3 regions of the Telluria sp. ZB4P34 genome follow, and region 3 is predicted to be linked to each of the others. Evidence: predicted binding sites of a transcription regulator. Region 3 holds the regulator's gene; each other region holds the start of a gene.
The links. Region 3 encodes sigma-54, which starts transcription at its own class of promoters, with help from an activator protein. Its sites were predicted from a motif close to TGGCANGNAANCTGCTTT; they were not measured.
Positions count from the first base shown of each region.

Region 1: the regulator sigma-54 is predicted to act here: its motif matches at 3,480-3,497, upstream of prpB (methylisocitrate lyase).
Region 2: the regulator sigma-54 is predicted to act here: its motif matches at 2,908-2,925, upstream of AC56KL_RS22640 (PEP-CTERM sorting domain-containing protein).

Region 1 covers NZ_JCASIF010000006.1:9,037-14,297, reverse strand. The annotation lists gene prpR (propionate catabolism operon regulatory protein PrpR) at 1-1,185, opposite strand, end outside; gene AC56KL_RS12235 (DUF485 domain-containing protein) at 1,347-1,679, shown strand; gene AC56KL_RS12230 (cation acetate symporter) at 1,676-3,337, shown strand; gene prpB (methylisocitrate lyase) at 3,538-4,428, shown strand; gene prpC (bifunctional 2-methylcitrate synthase/citrate synthase) at 4,469-5,261, shown strand, end outside.
Region 2 covers NZ_JCASIF010000026.1:12,418-17,678, forward strand. The annotation lists gene AC56KL_RS22625 (HIT family protein) at 1-39, shown strand, start outside; gene AC56KL_RS22630 (gamma-butyrobetaine hydroxylase family protein) at 51-467, shown strand; gene AC56KL_RS22635 (MBL fold metallo-hydrolase) at 644-1,837, shown strand; gene AC56KL_RS22640 (PEP-CTERM sorting domain-containing protein) at 2,224-2,853, opposite strand; gene AC56KL_RS22645 (helix-turn-helix transcriptional regulator) at 3,138-4,109, opposite strand; gene AC56KL_RS22650 (LysE family translocator) at 4,196-4,825, shown strand; gene AC56KL_RS22655 (YciI family protein) at 4,927-5,261, shown strand, end outside.
Region 3 covers NZ_JCASIF010000032.1:553-5,813, forward strand. The annotation lists gene AC56KL_RS23065 (enoyl-CoA hydratase/isomerase family protein) at 1-663, opposite strand, end outside; gene hpf (ribosome hibernation-promoting factor, HPF/YfiA family) at 813-1,166, opposite strand; gene AC56KL_RS23075 (RNA polymerase factor sigma-54) at 1,225-2,688, opposite strand; gene lptB (LPS export ABC transporter ATP-binding protein) at 2,688-3,470, opposite strand; gene lptA (lipopolysaccharide transport periplasmic protein LptA) at 3,467-4,033, opposite strand; gene lptC (LPS export ABC transporter periplasmic protein LptC) at 4,063-4,662, opposite strand; gene AC56KL_RS23095 (KdsC family phosphatase) at 4,688-5,230, opposite strand; gene AC56KL_RS23100 (KpsF/GutQ family sugar-phosphate isomerase) at 5,230-5,261, opposite strand, start outside.

The sequences.
Region 1 (5,261 bases), on a different contig from region 3:
CAGGGCCAGGCGCAGCACCGCCAGGCGGTAGAACAGGTCGGCGCGAAAGCGCCCCTCGCGCACCCGCGCTTCCAGGTCGCAGTGGGTGGCGCTGATCACGCGCACCTCGATCGGCACCGGCCGCGTGCCGCCCACACGCATCACTTCGCGCTCTTCCAGCACGCGCAGCAGGCGGGTCTGCAGCGCGAGCGGCATTTCGCCGATCTCGTCGAGGAACAGGGTGCCGCCGTTGGCCGCCTCGAACAGGCCCGCGTGGCCGCCGCGCCGCGCCCCGGTGAAGGCGCCTTCCTCGTGGCCGAACAGTTCCGATTCCAGCAGCGATTCCGCGATGGCGCCGCAGTTCACCGCCACGAAGGGGCGGTTGGCGGCGCGCGCCGGGGCCTCGCGATGGATGGCCTGGGCCACCAGTTCCTTGCCGCTGCCGGTCTCGCCCTGGATCAGCACCGTCGCCGGCGAGCGCGCGTACAGCACCACGGTCTGGCGCAGCCGTTCCATCGCGGCCGACTCGCCGCGCAGGTCGTGCAGGCCGCGCCGCGCCCTGCGCGCATCGATGCCGGCGCCGCGCCGGCCGCGATTCGCTTCCAGGTGCGTCAGGCGCGCCATCTCGAGCGCATCGTCGAAGGCCTGGCGGATCGACGCGGCCGAGTACAGGAACACGCCGGTCAGGCCCGCTTCCTCGGCCAGGTCGGTGATCAGGCCGGCGCCGACGATCACCTCGATGCCGGCCGCCTTCAGTTCGTTGATGGAAGCGCGCGCGTCTTCCTCGGTCACGTAGGTCCGCTGCGCGATCGCGATGCCGAAAGTGTCCGCGAACTCGGCCAGTTCGCGCAAGGGCGCCTGGTAGGTGATCACGCCGATGCGCGAGGAAACACGCCGCGCGCGCGCCAGCGCCTGCATCACGTCGAAGCCGCTGGCCTTGGCCACCACCACCGGCACCGAGATCCGGCCCTTGAGGTAGGCGGCGTTCGACCCGGCGGCGATCACGACGTCGCAGCGCTCGGTCGCCAGGCGTTCGCGCAGCGTGCGGGCGGCTTCGTCGAAACCGAGGTGCAGCGGTTCGATCGAGGCGAGGTGGTCGTACTCGAGGGTGATGTGGCGGAACAGGTCGGACAGGCGCGACACCGACACGGTCCAGATGACCGGCTTGTCGCCGCCGTCTGCGGGGCTGCGGGTGGAGGAACTCATGTTGCAAGTGTAGCCGATTCGGTGCGCCGTGTTTCAGCCTGCAACACCGGTCCCTGTCAGTTACGCGTAAGGGAGCGTAAGAATACGGTAAGGGCATACCCGTAGGATGGTCTTCAGCCCTGAATAACAGGCATCACCAGAATAGATAACCGGAGACACACGTGGATCAAGACGTCGTACAGCGGGTCAAGGCCGACCCCAATTATCGCAAGCTGGTCAAGAAGCGTTCGCGTTTCGGCTGGATTCTCACCTGGAGCATGATGGTCGTGTACTACGGCTTTACCTTGCTCTGCGCCTTCAACAAGGAATTCATGGGCAGCCGCATCGGCGACGGCGTCATGACCTGGGGTATTCCGCTGGGCCTGTTCGTCATCGTGTTCACGGTCGTCGTCACGGCCATCTACGTGCGCCGCGCCAACGGCGAATACGATCAGTTGACCGACGCAATCAAGGCCAACGTCGCCGCCGGCGGCAAGGGTAAGGTGGCGGCATGAAGGCCCTGGACCGACTCCTGTTCGCACCGACGCTGCTGGCCGCCAGCGGCATGGCCCTGGCCGCGCCCGACCTCGGCCAGGCCACCAAGCAGGCCACCAACTGGACCGCGATCAGCATGTTCGCGCTGTTCGTGGTGGGGACCCTGTACATCACCAAGTGGGCTGCCGCCAAGACCCGCTCGGCGTCCGACTTCTACACCGCCGGCGGCGGTATCACCGGCTTCCAGAACGGCCTGGCGATCGCGGGCGACTTCATGTCGGCCGCTTCCTTCCTCGGTATTTCCGCCGCCGTGTTCCTGAACGGCTTCGACGGCCTGATCTATGCGATCGGTTTCCTGGTCGGCTGGCCGGTCATCACCTTCCTGATGGCCGAGCGCCTGCGCAACCTGGGCCGCTACACCTTCGCCGACGTCGCCGCCTACCGCTTCCACCAGAAGCCGATCCGCGTGTTCGCGGCGTCCGGCACCCTGGTGGTGGTGGCCTTCTACCTGATCGCGCAGATGGTCGGTGCCGGCCAGCTGATCAAGCTGCTGTTCGGCCTCGAGTACTGGATCGCCGTGGTGATCGTCGGCGCGCTGATGATGGTTTACGTGCTGTTCGGCGGCATGACCGCCACCACCTGGGTGCAGATCATCAAGGCGGTGCTGCTGCTGTCGGGCGCCTCGTACATGGCCTTCGCCGTGCTGGCGCAGTACAACTTCAGCCCGTCGCAGCTGTTCGCCAGCGCGACCGAGCTGCACGAGAAGGGCGAGTCGATCATGGGCCCGGGCACCTTCCTGACCGACCCGATCTCGGCCATCTCCTTCGGCATGGCGCTGATGTTCGGTACCGCCGGCCTGCCGCACATCCTGATGCGCTTCTTCACCGTCCCGAGCGCGAAGGAAGCGCGCAAGTCGGTGCTGTGGGCCACCACCTGGATCGGCTACTTCTACATCCTCACCTTCATCATCGGCTTCGGCGCGATCGTGCTGGTCGGGACCAACCCGGCCTTCAAGGATGCGGCTGGCAAGCTGCTGGGCGGCAACAACATGGCGGCGGTGCACCTGGCCAGCGCCGTGGGCGGCGACATCTTCCTGGGCTTCATCTCGGCGGTGGCCTTCGCGACCATCCTCGCCGTGGTGGCCGGCCTGACCCTGTCGGGCGCCTCGGCCGTGTCGCACGACCTGTACGCCACCGTGTTCAAGAAGGGCAAGGCCAACAGCGCCGACGAACTGCGGGTCTCGAAGATCACCACCCTGGCGCTGGGCGTCATCGCAGTGCTGCTCGGCATCGCGTTCGAGAAGCAAAACGTCGCCTTCATGGTGTCGCTGGCCTTCGCGATCGCCGCGTCGGCCAACTTCCCGGTGCTGTTCATGTCGGTGCTGTGGAAGGATTGCACCACCCGCGGCGCCACCGTGGGCGGCTTCCTGGGCCTGGCGACCGCGGTCGTGCTGACCGTGGTGTCGAAGTCGGTGTGGGTCGACGTGCTGGGCAACGCCACGGCGATCTTCCCCTATACCTCGCCGGCGATCTTCTCGATGACGGTGGGCTTCTTCGGCATCTGGTTCTTCTCGGTGACCGACAAGAGCCCGCGCGCAGCGATCGACAAGGCCGGCTTCGAGGCGCAGGAAGTGCGTTCGGAAACCGGGATCGGTGCGGCTGCGGCCAGCGCACACTGAGCGGTCGTCGCCTCGCTGGAACCCCGCTGCGGCGGGGTTTTTTATTGGTAGAATGTTTCATTGGCGTTTCATGTTTCACCGCAGTGAAACACATGAGTCGGCGAATCGGCGCTAAGTCCTTGATATTCACACAAAGTGGGACTGGCACGCCGCTTGCATTAAAAGTGGTATTCGATCAACGCAATCTCGAAAGGTGAAGCATGAGCCACTACTCCGCCGGCGCCGCGTTCCGCAAGGCTGTCCAGGAAGAATCCCCGCTACAGGTCATCGGCGCCATCAACGCCAACCACGCGCTGCTGGCCAAGCGCGCCGGCTACCGCGCCATCTACCTGTCGGGCGGCGGCGTGGCCGCCGGTTCGCTGGGCCTGCCGGACCTCGGCATCTCCGGGCTGGAAGACGTGCTGATCGACGTGCGCCGCATCACCGACGTGTGCGACCTGCCGCTGCTGGTCGACATCGACACGGGCTTCGGCGCCTCGGCCTTCAACGTGGCGCGCACCGTGCGCTCGCTTGAAAAGGCCGGCGCCGCCGCCTGCCACATCGAAGACCAGGTCGGCGCCAAGCGCTGCGGCCACCGTCCGGGCAAGGAAATCGTCGGCAAGGACGAGATGGTCGACCGAGTGAAGGCCGCCGCCGATGCGCGCCTTGATGAGGATTTCGTCATCATGGCGCGCACCGACGCGCTGGCCGTGGAAGGCCTGGACGCCGCCATCGAGCGCGCCGTTGCCTGCGTGGAAGCCGGCGCCGACATGATCTTCCCCGAAGCGATGACCAGCCTCGAGATGTATAAACAGTTCGCCGACGCCGTGAAGGTCCCGGTGCTGGCCAACATCACGGAATTCGGGTCGACCCCGCTGTTCACCGTGGACGAGCTGAAGAGCGCGAACGTCGGCCTGGTGCTGTACCCGCTGTCGGCCTTCCGCGCAATGAACAAGGCGGCCGAGAACGTGTACGCGGCCATCCGCCGCGACGGCACCCAGAAGAACGTGCTGGACACGATGCAGACCCGCGCCGAACTGTACGACCGCATCGACTACCACAGCTACGAACAGAAGCTCGACGCCCTGTTCGCCCAGAAGAAAACCAAATAAGCCCCGTATCAGAACACAGAGAACACAGGAGATCACACGCATGAGCACCCAGATCAACGAGACCCCAACGTTCAAGCCGAAGAAATCGGTGGCCCTGTCCGGCGTTGCCGCCGGCAATACCGCGCTGTGCTCGGTCGGCAAGACCGGCAACGATCTGCACTACCGCGGCTACGACATCCTGGACGTCGCCACCACCTGCGAATTCGAAGAGATCGCCTACCTGCTGGTGCACGGCAAGCTGCCCACCAGTGCGGAGCTGAGGGGCTACAAGGCCAAGCTGAAGTCCCTGCGCGGCCTGCCGCAGGCCGTCAAGAGCGCGCTCGAAGCGCTGCCGGCCGGCGCCCACCCGATGGATGTGATGCGCACCGGCGTGTCGGTGCTGGGCTGCACGCTGCCGGAGAAGGACGACCACAACACCCCGGGCGCGCGCGACATTGCCGATCGCCTGATGGCGTCCTTCGGTTCGATGCTGCTGTACTGGTACCACTTCAGCCATAGCGGCAAGGGAATCGACGTCGAGACCGACGACGATTCGATCGGCGGCCACTTCCTGCACCTGCTGCACGGCGAGAAGCCGCGCGAATCCTGGGTGCGCGCGATGCACACCTCGCTGATCCTGTACGCCGAGCACGAGTTCAACGCCTCGACCTTCACCTCACGCGTGATCGCCGGCACCGGTTCCGACATCCACTCGGCCATCACCGGCGCGATCGGCGCGCTGCGCGGACCGAAGCACGGCGGCGCCAACGAAGTGGCGCTGGACATCCAGAAGCGCTACGAGAACGCCGACGAAGCCGAAGCGGACATCCGCAACCGCGTGGCGAACAAGGAAG
Region 2 (5,261 bases), on a different contig from region 3:
GGCCTGGCTGCCGCGATCGCCAGGCGTTTCAACGAATAAGAGGAGACTCCATGCCCATCCCAACAGACATCGCCGTGCGCCAGAAGTCGCGCGTGCTGGATATCGCCTTCGACGACGGAAGCCAATTTTCCATTCCCTTCGAGCTGATGCGCGTGTATTCGCCGTCGGCCGAGGTGAAGGGCCACGGCCCGGGCCAGGAAGTCCTGCAACTCGGCAAGCGCGAGGTCGGCATCACGGGCGTGGAGCCGGTCGGGAACTACGCCATCAAGCCCCTGTTCGACGATGGGCACGCCAGCGGCATCTTCACCTGGGACTACCTTTACAAGCTGGGCAGCGAGGGCGCAGCGCTGTGGCAGCAGTACCTCGGCCGCCTGCATGCGGCGGGTTTCGAGGGCGACAGCGGGCGCGCGCCGGGCACGGAACTGCCGGGAGCGGCGCCGAAGTCCGGGTGCGGGCATCACCACTAGCAAGGTCCGGCGATTTCTCTCGACCTATCTTCCTGAAAAGAGCGGGCGGCCGAGCGAAAGCACGGCCTGGCGAATGTCTGCCGCTGCGCATTACGGTCGAGGCTTAGCCTAATGAAATAGTTGCCCGCCGGAACTGACGGGTTATGATGTGTGCTTTCCGAATCCAAGGCGCAGTCATGCGAATCCCGATCGTTTCAGGCGCTCCCTTGCGCACGGTACTGGTTGTCCTGGTCCTGGCCATCCTGGCCAGCTGCGCGGCGACGATTCCGTCGTCGAACGGCGGCTTCGTCCGCGCCTATCCCGATTCACCCCAGCAGCGCAACGGCGTGTTCGTGAATCCGGCGGTGCCGGGCCGTGTTGCGCCACCGCCGCCCGCGCAGTCGCAGGGCATGTTCGGCAGGCTCGGGCTTTTGTGGAAGTTTTTGTTCGACAAACCGCCGGGCACGGTGCCGCCGGGACCGCTGCCACTGCAGCGCATGAGCCAGGCAGCGGTGCTGGCCGCGCCCGACAACACGGTCTGGCGGCTGGGCCACTCGACCCTGCTGCTCAAGATCGCCGGCAAGTACTGGCTGACCGACCCGATCTTCTCGGAACGCGCTTCGCCGGTGCAATGGGCCGGGCCCAAGCGCTTTCATCCGCCGCCGGTCGGACTCGACGCGCTGCCGCCGATCGAAGCTGTGATCCTGTCGCACGACCATTACGACCATCTCGATTACGACACCATCATGACCCTGGCGCCACGGGTGCGCCAGTTCATCACGCCGCTGGGCGTGGGCGATCGCCTGGTGGACTGGGGTGTCGACCCCGGCAAGGTGCGCCAGCTCGACTGGTGGCAAACCACCGAGGTCGGCGCCGTCCGGCTGGTCGCCGTACCGGCGCAGCATTTCTCGGGCCGTGGACTCAACGACCGCAACAAGACGCTGTGGGCGTCCTGGGTGGTGCTGGCCGGCGACCTGCGCCTGTTCTTCAGCGGCGACACCGGTTACCACCCGGCTTTCCGCACCATCGGCGAACGCTATGGCCCGTTCGACATGGCAATGCTGGAAGTGGGCGCCTACAGTCCGAGCTGGCAATCCCACATGCAGCCGCACGAATCGCTGCGCGCCGCGGGTGATTTGCGCGCGAAATGGCTGCTGCCGGTGCACAACGGCACCTTCGACCTGTCCACCCATGCCTGGGACGATCCGTTCGAGCGCATCACGGCGCTGGGTGTCGCCCAGGGTGTGCCGGTGGCCACGCCGCAGTTCGGCGAGGCCCTGTCGCTGCTTCAGCCCCATGCCGGCAGCGCCTGGTGGCGCACGGTCGGCAAACTTCCGGGCGCACCGACCGGCAGGCCGGGCGAATCGCCCTTGCAACTGCAGCGTCCCTAACGGCGCCTGCGCGCACTCCCTGAGCGCTTCGCACAGATCCGGCTGCCGCCGGACCTGGAACCCGAACGGCAGGCTCGCCAGTTGGCGCGCGAACCACGCGATGTCATCCTCCAGGCTCGTCCCAAGCCGCAGCAATTGCTCCACGGTACGCAAGCCGTGCTTGCGGGCGAAACTGCGGTACGCCGCATGCGCTTCGCGCACCAGCAACACTTGCCGATCCAGCCTGGGAAGCTGGGAAGCTGGTGGGCTCCTGTTCCGGCACTGTCAGTGCGCCGTGTCCAGTGACGGCGTCGACGGTCTGTCCGCTCCGGTCGCGTGCCGCCTGGATGCGGTCGAGCTTGCGTGAAATGAAACCCGCATGCAGCGGGTTTCGGATCCAGATCAGTTCACTGCTTGCGGCGGCGCGTCCCAAGCATCAGCGCAACGCCGGCCAGCAGCAGGCTGTAGGTCCCAGGTTCGGGCACTGCATTTGCCAGCGCCTCACCGTGGATGCTGACGCCGTCGATGACGCTCCAGCTTGCGTCATTGCTATAAGAAAAATAGAACTGATCACTCGCGTTCAGTCCGATCGTCTGTAGGTCAAAGGTCCACTCGCGCCATACGCTATCGTTTTGACCCAGCGGGACCAGCGTGGCGAGTTCGGTGCTTCCATTTGCTGCCAGAATCCGCGCAACGCCATAGCTGTGGTTGGGCGACTGATTGGAGGAATGCCAAAAACTCAGGTAGCGATTGCTTGCTGTCACCAGTGACGAGGTAATGCTTCCCCTGCTCTCGTTGCCCATGGGGCCAGATTCCGCATAGAAGGCGCCATCTTTTGCACCAGCATTAAACCAGCCCCATGGAGTAGGACCCGTGGACGCGCCGCCCGGCTGAATAGTCCAGTCCCCTGAGACCGTCCAATCGCTGAAGCCGGACTCGAAGCTCGGGTTCAACAATGGGCCGGCGATCGCGGGGGACGAGGCCAGAGCGAAAGCCAGGCTCCCGATTGACAGCAATGCTGGAAGAGTACGCGACATGTTCACACCTTTCAGGAGATTATTGTTAGACGCCAATTTAACTGGCTTGCTTAACAAGCAAATTTCGCGCCAGAAACATAAGTACTTGTTTCCACTCGTTGTTAACTAAAAGGTAGCGCGGAGTGTAAAGTTTCCCGACAAATACGAACGTTTATAAAGGGAGAACATGTGCAGGCTGCTCCGAGGGGTGCTGTCGTCTCGCCGCTGCGGTACTGCGTGTATATGTCGTACACATGGCGGGCGGCGTCGTGTGCCCAGGACATTACCGTGCGGAGCAGCACGGCTTAGCAGTCGGTTTTCACCAGCCCGTCCTGCAGCTGCCTCAACAAGGCTTCCGCGCATTCCCTGACTGCCGTACGCAATTCCGGCGGGTTCCTGATGTCGAACCCGAACGGCAGGCTCGCCAGCTGGCGCGCGAACCACGCGATGTCGTCAGACTGGTTGTGCATCACGACGCCGCCCTCCGCCTGTTCGAACACGCCGATCGTATCGAAGAACTGCGCCTGCGCCCGTTCCAGGCTCGTCCTGAGCAGCACCTCGACCGTCCAGGCGCGGGGCAGGGTGGCCACCGAGCGCACCAGGTAGCCCAGCGCGTCGAACTGCGCCGGCCGCTCGAAGCGCTGCTCCAGCGAGTCCGCCGAGCGGATCCGGTCGAGCCGGAACGAACGCACGGCGTCGCGCAGATGACACCACCCTACCGCATACCAGCCCCCGTCGTGGAAGGCCAGGCCATAGGTGTCCACCTCGCGCTCCGACGCCGTCCCGGCCGCATCGACGTAGTCCAGCCGCACGCGCCGGCCCGTACGGGCGGCGACCGACAGTTGCGCGAGCGCCCCCTGGCCGCTCGACGCATCGGCGCGCCGCAGGCCGAGCTGCACCGTCTCGTCGATTGCCCGCACGCGCTGGCGCAGCTGCGCCGGCATGGTGCGCTCCAGCTTGGCCTGCGCGCTCGCCACCGCCGGCGCCGCGCGGTCGAGCCCGAGGTTGCGCGCCGCCAGCAGGCCGACCGACAGCGCCAGCGCTTCGTCGTCGCTGAACATCATGGGCGGCAGCCGGAATCCGGCCACCAGCGCGTAGCCGCCGGCCCGGCCGCGCTCCGCGATCACGGGGATGCCCATCTCTTCCAGCGCGGCGATGTAGCGCCGCACGGTGCGCATGTCCACGTCCAGCCGTGCCGCAATCCCGGCGCCGCTGACCTGGCCGTGGGCCTGCAGCAGTTCCAGCACCGCCAGCACGCGCGTCAAAGGTTTGCTCATGACTCGTTTTTTAAATTAATTAGGGCAGATTATGTCCTGTTTCGCCCTTATCGTGCAGGCTTCGATACTGACTTGACGGGAAACACATGGCTGATCTTGCCCACCTGGGCCTGTTCTTCGTGGTGGTATTCGGCGTGATCGCCTTGCCGGGGCTGGACATGGCCTTCGTGCTGGCCAGCGCCCTGCGCGGCGGGAATGGCGCCGGACTCGCCGCAGTCGGCGGCATCATGCTGGGCGGCGCTGCCCACATCGTGATGGGCGTGCTCGGCGTGGCAGCCATCCTGGCCGTGTGGCCGCCGCTGTTCAATGCAGTGCTGCTGGCCGGAGCGCTCTACGTCGGATGGATCGGCTGGACGCTGCTGCGTACGCGCGACGCGCTGGCCTTGCCCACCGCGGCGCGCGCGCCGCGCGGGCGTTCCGTTTTCCTGCAGGGGATGCTCACCTGCCTGCTCAACCCGAAGGCCTATGTGTTCATGCTGGCGATCTTCCCGCAGTTCCTGCGCCCTGAACGCGGGCAGCTGTGGGCGCAGGCGGCGGCGCTGGGCCTGATCACGAGCTTCACCCAGGCGGCCGTGTATGGCGCGGTGGCGGTCGGCGCGGTGCGCGCGCACCGCTGGCTGGCGGGAAATCCGCGCGCCGGGCTGGCGGCGGCGCGCGCGGTCGGCGCGGTGCTGCTCGGCGCCGCCCTGCTGACCGTGCTGCAGGGATGGAGCTGAACAAAAATATTTTTTCCGAGCTGTCGACATTTCTGTCGAGATACGGCAATGTCATTCGTCATGAGGGCCCGGGCGTCCGGGTGACCCTATTGGAGACCGACATGGAATACATGATCCTGATTTACGCCGACGAACAGCTGTACGCCGACATGCCGCAGGCGGAACTGGCCGCCGTCATGGCCGACTACGGCCGCTACGCGCAAGAGATGGAAGCGGCCGGCGTGCTGCGCGGCGGTTCCGAACTCGCCCCCGTGCATGCCGCCACCACGGTGCGCCTGCGCGACGGCAGGCTGGTTTGCAGCGACGGGCCCTTTGCCGAGACCAAGGAGCAGCTCGGCGGCTACTTCCTGATCGCGTGCGACGACCTCGACGAGGCCATCAAGTGGGCGGCCAGGTGTCCATCGGCCGGACACGGTTCGATCGAGCTGCGCCCGCT
Region 3 (5,261 bases):
CTGCGCCGCGTAGCTGCGGATTGCGCCCGGCAAGCCGCGCCCCGGCGTCGATGCCACCAGCGCCATCAGGCCGCCCAGCTCGGCGCCCGGCACGAACACGTCCGCCAGTCCCACGTACAGCGCGTCGGCGGCGCCGATGGTGAGCCCGGTCAGGCCCAGGTACTGGCCCAGCTGGCCCGGCGCGTGCGACAGGAAATGGCTGCCGCCCACGTCCGGGAACAGGCCGATGTTCACCTCGGGCATCGCCATCTTCGTGCGCTCGGTCACGATGCGCAGGCCGCAGTCCGGGCCGCCCTGGGCGATGCCCATGCCGCCGCCCATCACCACGCCGTCCATCACGGCAATATAGGGCTTCGGATAAAAGTGGATCAGGTGGTTGAGCGCGTATTCTTCGGTAAAGAAGTCTTCCAGCAGCGCGCTGCCGCCAGTCGGGCCCACCTGGCCCATCTCGTGGAAGAAGCGGATATCGCCGCCCGCGCACAGGGCCTTCTCGCTGGTGCTCGTGATGACTACAGCATCGACCCCGGCATCCTCTTTCCATTGCAGCAGGATGGCAGTCAGGTCGCGCACCATGTCGAGCGAGAGGGAGTTCAGGGCTTTCGGCCGGTCGAGCGTAATGACGCCGGTGCGGTTGGCGACGCGGGTCAGGACGTATTCGGTCATGGCAATGTCTGTGATCGAAAAGACATGCATTCTACAGAACATTTGTACAAATCCGGAAGCGGAGAAAAATAACAGGCCTTACAAACGCAAAAAGGGCGCCCCCTCAGACGCCCTTGCTGTTGTGCTACAGCCCGTTCGCAGGAACTGCGTTACGCGGCTTCAGCTTCTCCGATGTCCGGAAGGCGCTTGTGCGCCACGTGGTTATGGTCTTGCAGCATGGATTTGTGTTTTAGAACCTGCCTGTCCAGCCGGTCCATGAGCGTGTCGATCGCCGCATAGAGGTCTTGCGCCGCACTGGCGACATGCAAAATCTTGCCGGATACCTGCAAATTGATTTCGGCTTTCTGCCGTTTCTCTTTTTCAGTGAGGTTATCGATGGCGAGGAACACGTGGGTGTCGATCACATGGTCGAAATGGCGGGTGATGCGCTCGAGCTTATTCTGAACGTATTCACGGATGGCGGGGGTGACTTCGAGATGGTGGCCGCTGATGGTGAGGTTCATACACACTCCTTTGGGAAGGTGCCCTGCCCGCGCCACAAGGTGAGAGTGGGCAGTAGCTTTACAGGGATTTGCGGAGGCTGACGGGCGGAATCTTGAGCGCTTCGCGGTACTTGGCAACCGTCCGGCGCGCAATGACCATACCTTGTTCCCCGAGCATCTCCGCGATCTTGCTGTCGGATAGAGGATTCCTAGGGTCTTCTGCTCCTGTCAATTGCGCTATGAGAGCGCGGATCGCCGTCGAGGAGGCTTCTCCCCCCGCTTCGGTGGCGACATGGCTTCCGAAGAAGTACTTCAGCTCGAACATGCCGTGCGGGGTCAGCATGTATTTCTGCGTTGTGACACGAGAAATCGTGCTCTCGTGTAGGCCTAGTGTATCAGCTATCTCGCGTAAAACAAGAGGGCGCATGGCGACGGCGCCGTGGCTGAAAAAGTTGCGCTGACGCTCGACGATTGCCTCGGCGACACGCAGGATCGTATCGAAACGCTGGCGCATGTTCTTGATCAGCCACTTCGCTTCCTGCAGCTGCGCGCCCATCTGGCTTTCGCTCTTTCCGCCCTTGAGCAGGTTGGCGTACAGGGAGTTCACGCGCAGCTTCGGCATCACTTCCGGGTTCAGTGCTACCTGCCAGCCGTTCTTGGAGCGGCGCACGATCACGTCCGGCACCACGAAATCCGACACGCCCGCGCCAAAAGCCGCGCCGGGATGCGGATTGCACTGGCGGACCACGGCCTGCACTTCGCGCAGGTCCTCGTCGTCGCAGTCGAGCGCCTTTTTGAGCTTGGTGTATTCGCGCTGCGCGAACCAGGTCAGGTAACCCTCGACGATCTTCAGGGCGAGGCGCCGCGTCACCAGGGGCACGCCCGGCATGCGGCGGATCTGCAGCGCCAGGCATTCGGCCGCGCTGCGCGCACCGACGCCGACCGGGTCCAGGCTCTGCACCAGCGCCAGCGCGCAGCGCAGCTCGTCCATCCCGATCTCGAGTTCCTGCGGCAGGCGCGCATGGATCTCGTCCAGCGGCTCGTCCAGGTAGCCGTTGTCGTCGAGCGCATCGATCACGAGTTCGGCCAGTGCGCGGTCGCGCGCGCTGCAGGCGCTCAGGCGGATCTGCTCCGCCAGGTGCTCGCGCAGCGTGATGGAGTCGGCTTCCAGCTGCGGACGGCCGTCCTCGTCGCCGTCGCCGCGTCCGCCGCCCTCGCTGCCCCAGTCCCCTTCGGACTCGCCGCGTTCGGCCTCAAGGCCCTCCTCGTGGCCTTCGGCCTCGGGCTTGGCCTGCTCCTCCTGCTGGCCCGGCTGCGGCGCTTCGCCATTGGCGGGCGCGTTGTTGATCGCGCCGTCGGCCAGCAGGCGCACCGAGCGGTCGAGCGGATCGTCGAGCCGTTCGAGCAGCGGGTTGTCATGCAGGATCTGCTCGATCTCGGCCTGCAGTTCGAGCGTGGACAGCTGCAGCAGGCGGATCGACTGCTGCAGTTGCGGCGTGAGCGCGAGATGCTGCGAGGTGCGGAGCTGCAGGGATTGTTTCATTACATCCTGAAGTGTTCGCCGAGGTAGACGCGCCGGACGGATTCGTCGGCGATGATGTCGTCGGGGCGGCCCGAGGCCAGCACCGCGCCCTGGTTGATGATGTAGGCGCGGTCGCAGATGCCGAGCGTCTCGCGCACGTTGTGGTCGGTGATCAGGACGCCGATGTTGCGCTCCTTCAGGAAGCGCACGATGCGCTGGATCTCGATCACCGCGATCGGGTCCACGCCCGCGAAGGGTTCGTCCAGCAGGACGAAGCGCGGGTTGGTCGCCAGCGCGCGCGCGATCTCCACCCGGCGCCGCTCGCCGCCCGACAGCGACAGCGCCGGGTTCTCGCGCAGCTTCTCGATCTGCAGTTCGGCCAGCAGGGTGTCGAGGCGCTCGTTGATCTGGTCCTTGCCCAGCGGCTTGCCGTCCACCCGCTGCAGTTCCAGCACCGCGCGGATGTTCTCCTCCACCGTCAGCTTCCGGAACACCGAGGCTTCCTGCGGCAAGTAGGACAGGCCCAGCACCGCGCGCCGGTGGATCGGCAGGCTGGAGATGTCGGTGCCGTTGATGTCGATGGTGCCGGCATCGGACGGCACCAGGCCCACGATCATGTAGAACGAGGTGGTCTTGCCGGCGCCATTGGGGCCGAGCAGGCCGACCACTTCGCCGCACTCGACCTGCAACGAGACGTCGCGCACCACCAGGCGCTTGCCGTAGCTCTTCTGCAGGCCCTTGACCAGCAGGGTGCTGCAGCCTTCGCGCGCCGTGGCCTGCGCCGCCGTCATCGATGCCGTCATTGCTTTGCGCCCTCGGCTGGCGCCGTCGCAGTTGAAGGCCTGCGCGGCGCGATGATCAGGGTGCCGCGCCCGCCGCCCACCTTGCTGGTGCCGCTGGCGTCGTTGCGCACCTGCGCCACTTCGCGGCGGTTGTCGTAGGAGACGAATGGCCCCTTGATCTCGTTGGTCATGCGGCCGTTCTCCAGTTCGCGCACTTCGGCATTGGTGAACAGCTTGACCAGCTCGGCGCGCTCGTCGTATTCGATTTTCTGGGCCTGGCCCTCCACCCACAGGTCGGGGCCGCCGTCGCGCTTCTGGCGGAAGGTCGCCAGCTTGCCGTTGCTGGCGGTGAGGGTCACCGTCATATAGCCTTCCGGCGATTCCTTCACCAGGGCGCGGTCGGCCTTGAGCACCAACGTGCCGCGGGTGACGACGACGTTGCCGGTGGCGATGCGGGTCTGGGTGACTTCGTCCACGTCGAGCGTATCGAAGTTGATCACGGCCTGCTTGAGCGAATCGGCGCGCTCCGCCGAGGCGCCGAAGGCGGCCAGGGTGAGGCAGGCGGCTGCGATGAGTTTTTTCATGTTGCTTGTCCTGGGTTGACGCGGCGCCCTTACTGGCGCTGTCGTGGCGGATAGACGATCTGGCCGCGGCTGGCGAGGTGCAGCTTCTGGGTCGCGTTGTTGGCGACCATGCCGGTGCCGGTCACGGTGGCGGCGCCCAGCTGCATCTGGATCGGCCGCTCGGTCTTGAGGATCTCTTCGTCGGGCAGCACGGTGAGGGCCTGGGTCTGCACGCGCAGCGCCTCGGTGGTGGGCGTGGCCGGACGCTGGATGTCGACGTTGCCGAGCAGTTCGACGCGGTGCTCCTCGTGGAAGACCCGGGCGCTCCTGGCGACGATGGTCATGCGCGGACGGCCCGGCGTCATGCTCTGCATCACCGGCTGCTCGACCTGGGACACGTCGCCCTCCGGCGTGTGCGCCAGGCGCTTGCCCGACACCACGTAGCTCGGCTTGCCCTCTTCCGTCATGCGCACGAAGGAGAAGTTCTCGACGATGTAGTCCGGTTCGGTCATGGAGCCGCCGAGGCGGGCATCGCCATCCTCGCGTTCAATCACCTGCAGCAGCCAGAAGCTGCCGAAGGCGCAGAAGGTCGCGATCATCATGATCGCCAGCAGCTTCCAGCGGTGGGCGGTGCGCTTGTAGTTGACCATATGCCTGTGTGTTTCGTGTGGGCGCTCAGGCGAAATACGGCGCCAGCGCCGCTTCGTAGGTGCCCTGCGCGCGCATCACCAGGTCGCAGACTTCGCGGACGGCGCCGCGTCCGCCCGCATTCCTGGTGACGTAGTGCGCGCGGTACTGCACTTCCGGGTGGCCCGAAGGCACGGTGACGGCGAAGCCCACGCGGGTGAGCAGCGGCAGGTCGATCACGTCGTCGCCGATGTAGCCGCATTCGTCCGCTCCCACGCCGGTGGCGGCGAGCAGCTCCGCGAAGCCGATGCGCTTGTCGTGGATGCCCTGGTAGACGTGCGGGATGCCGAGATCGGCGGCGCGCTTGACCACGATCGGCGACTGGCGCGCGCTGATGATGGCGGTCTTCACGCCGGTCTTGTTCAGCAGCTGGATGCCGAGGCCGTCCAGCACGTTGAAGGTCTTGGTGACTTCGCCGTCCGGGCCGTAGGTGAGGCTGCCGTCGGTGAGGATGCCGTCGACGTCGAAGATCATTACTTTCACGCGCGCTGCGCGCTGCATGTGTTCGAGCCCAGTGATCAGGACACTCATCAAATCACCTTGGCGCGGGTCAGGTCGTGGA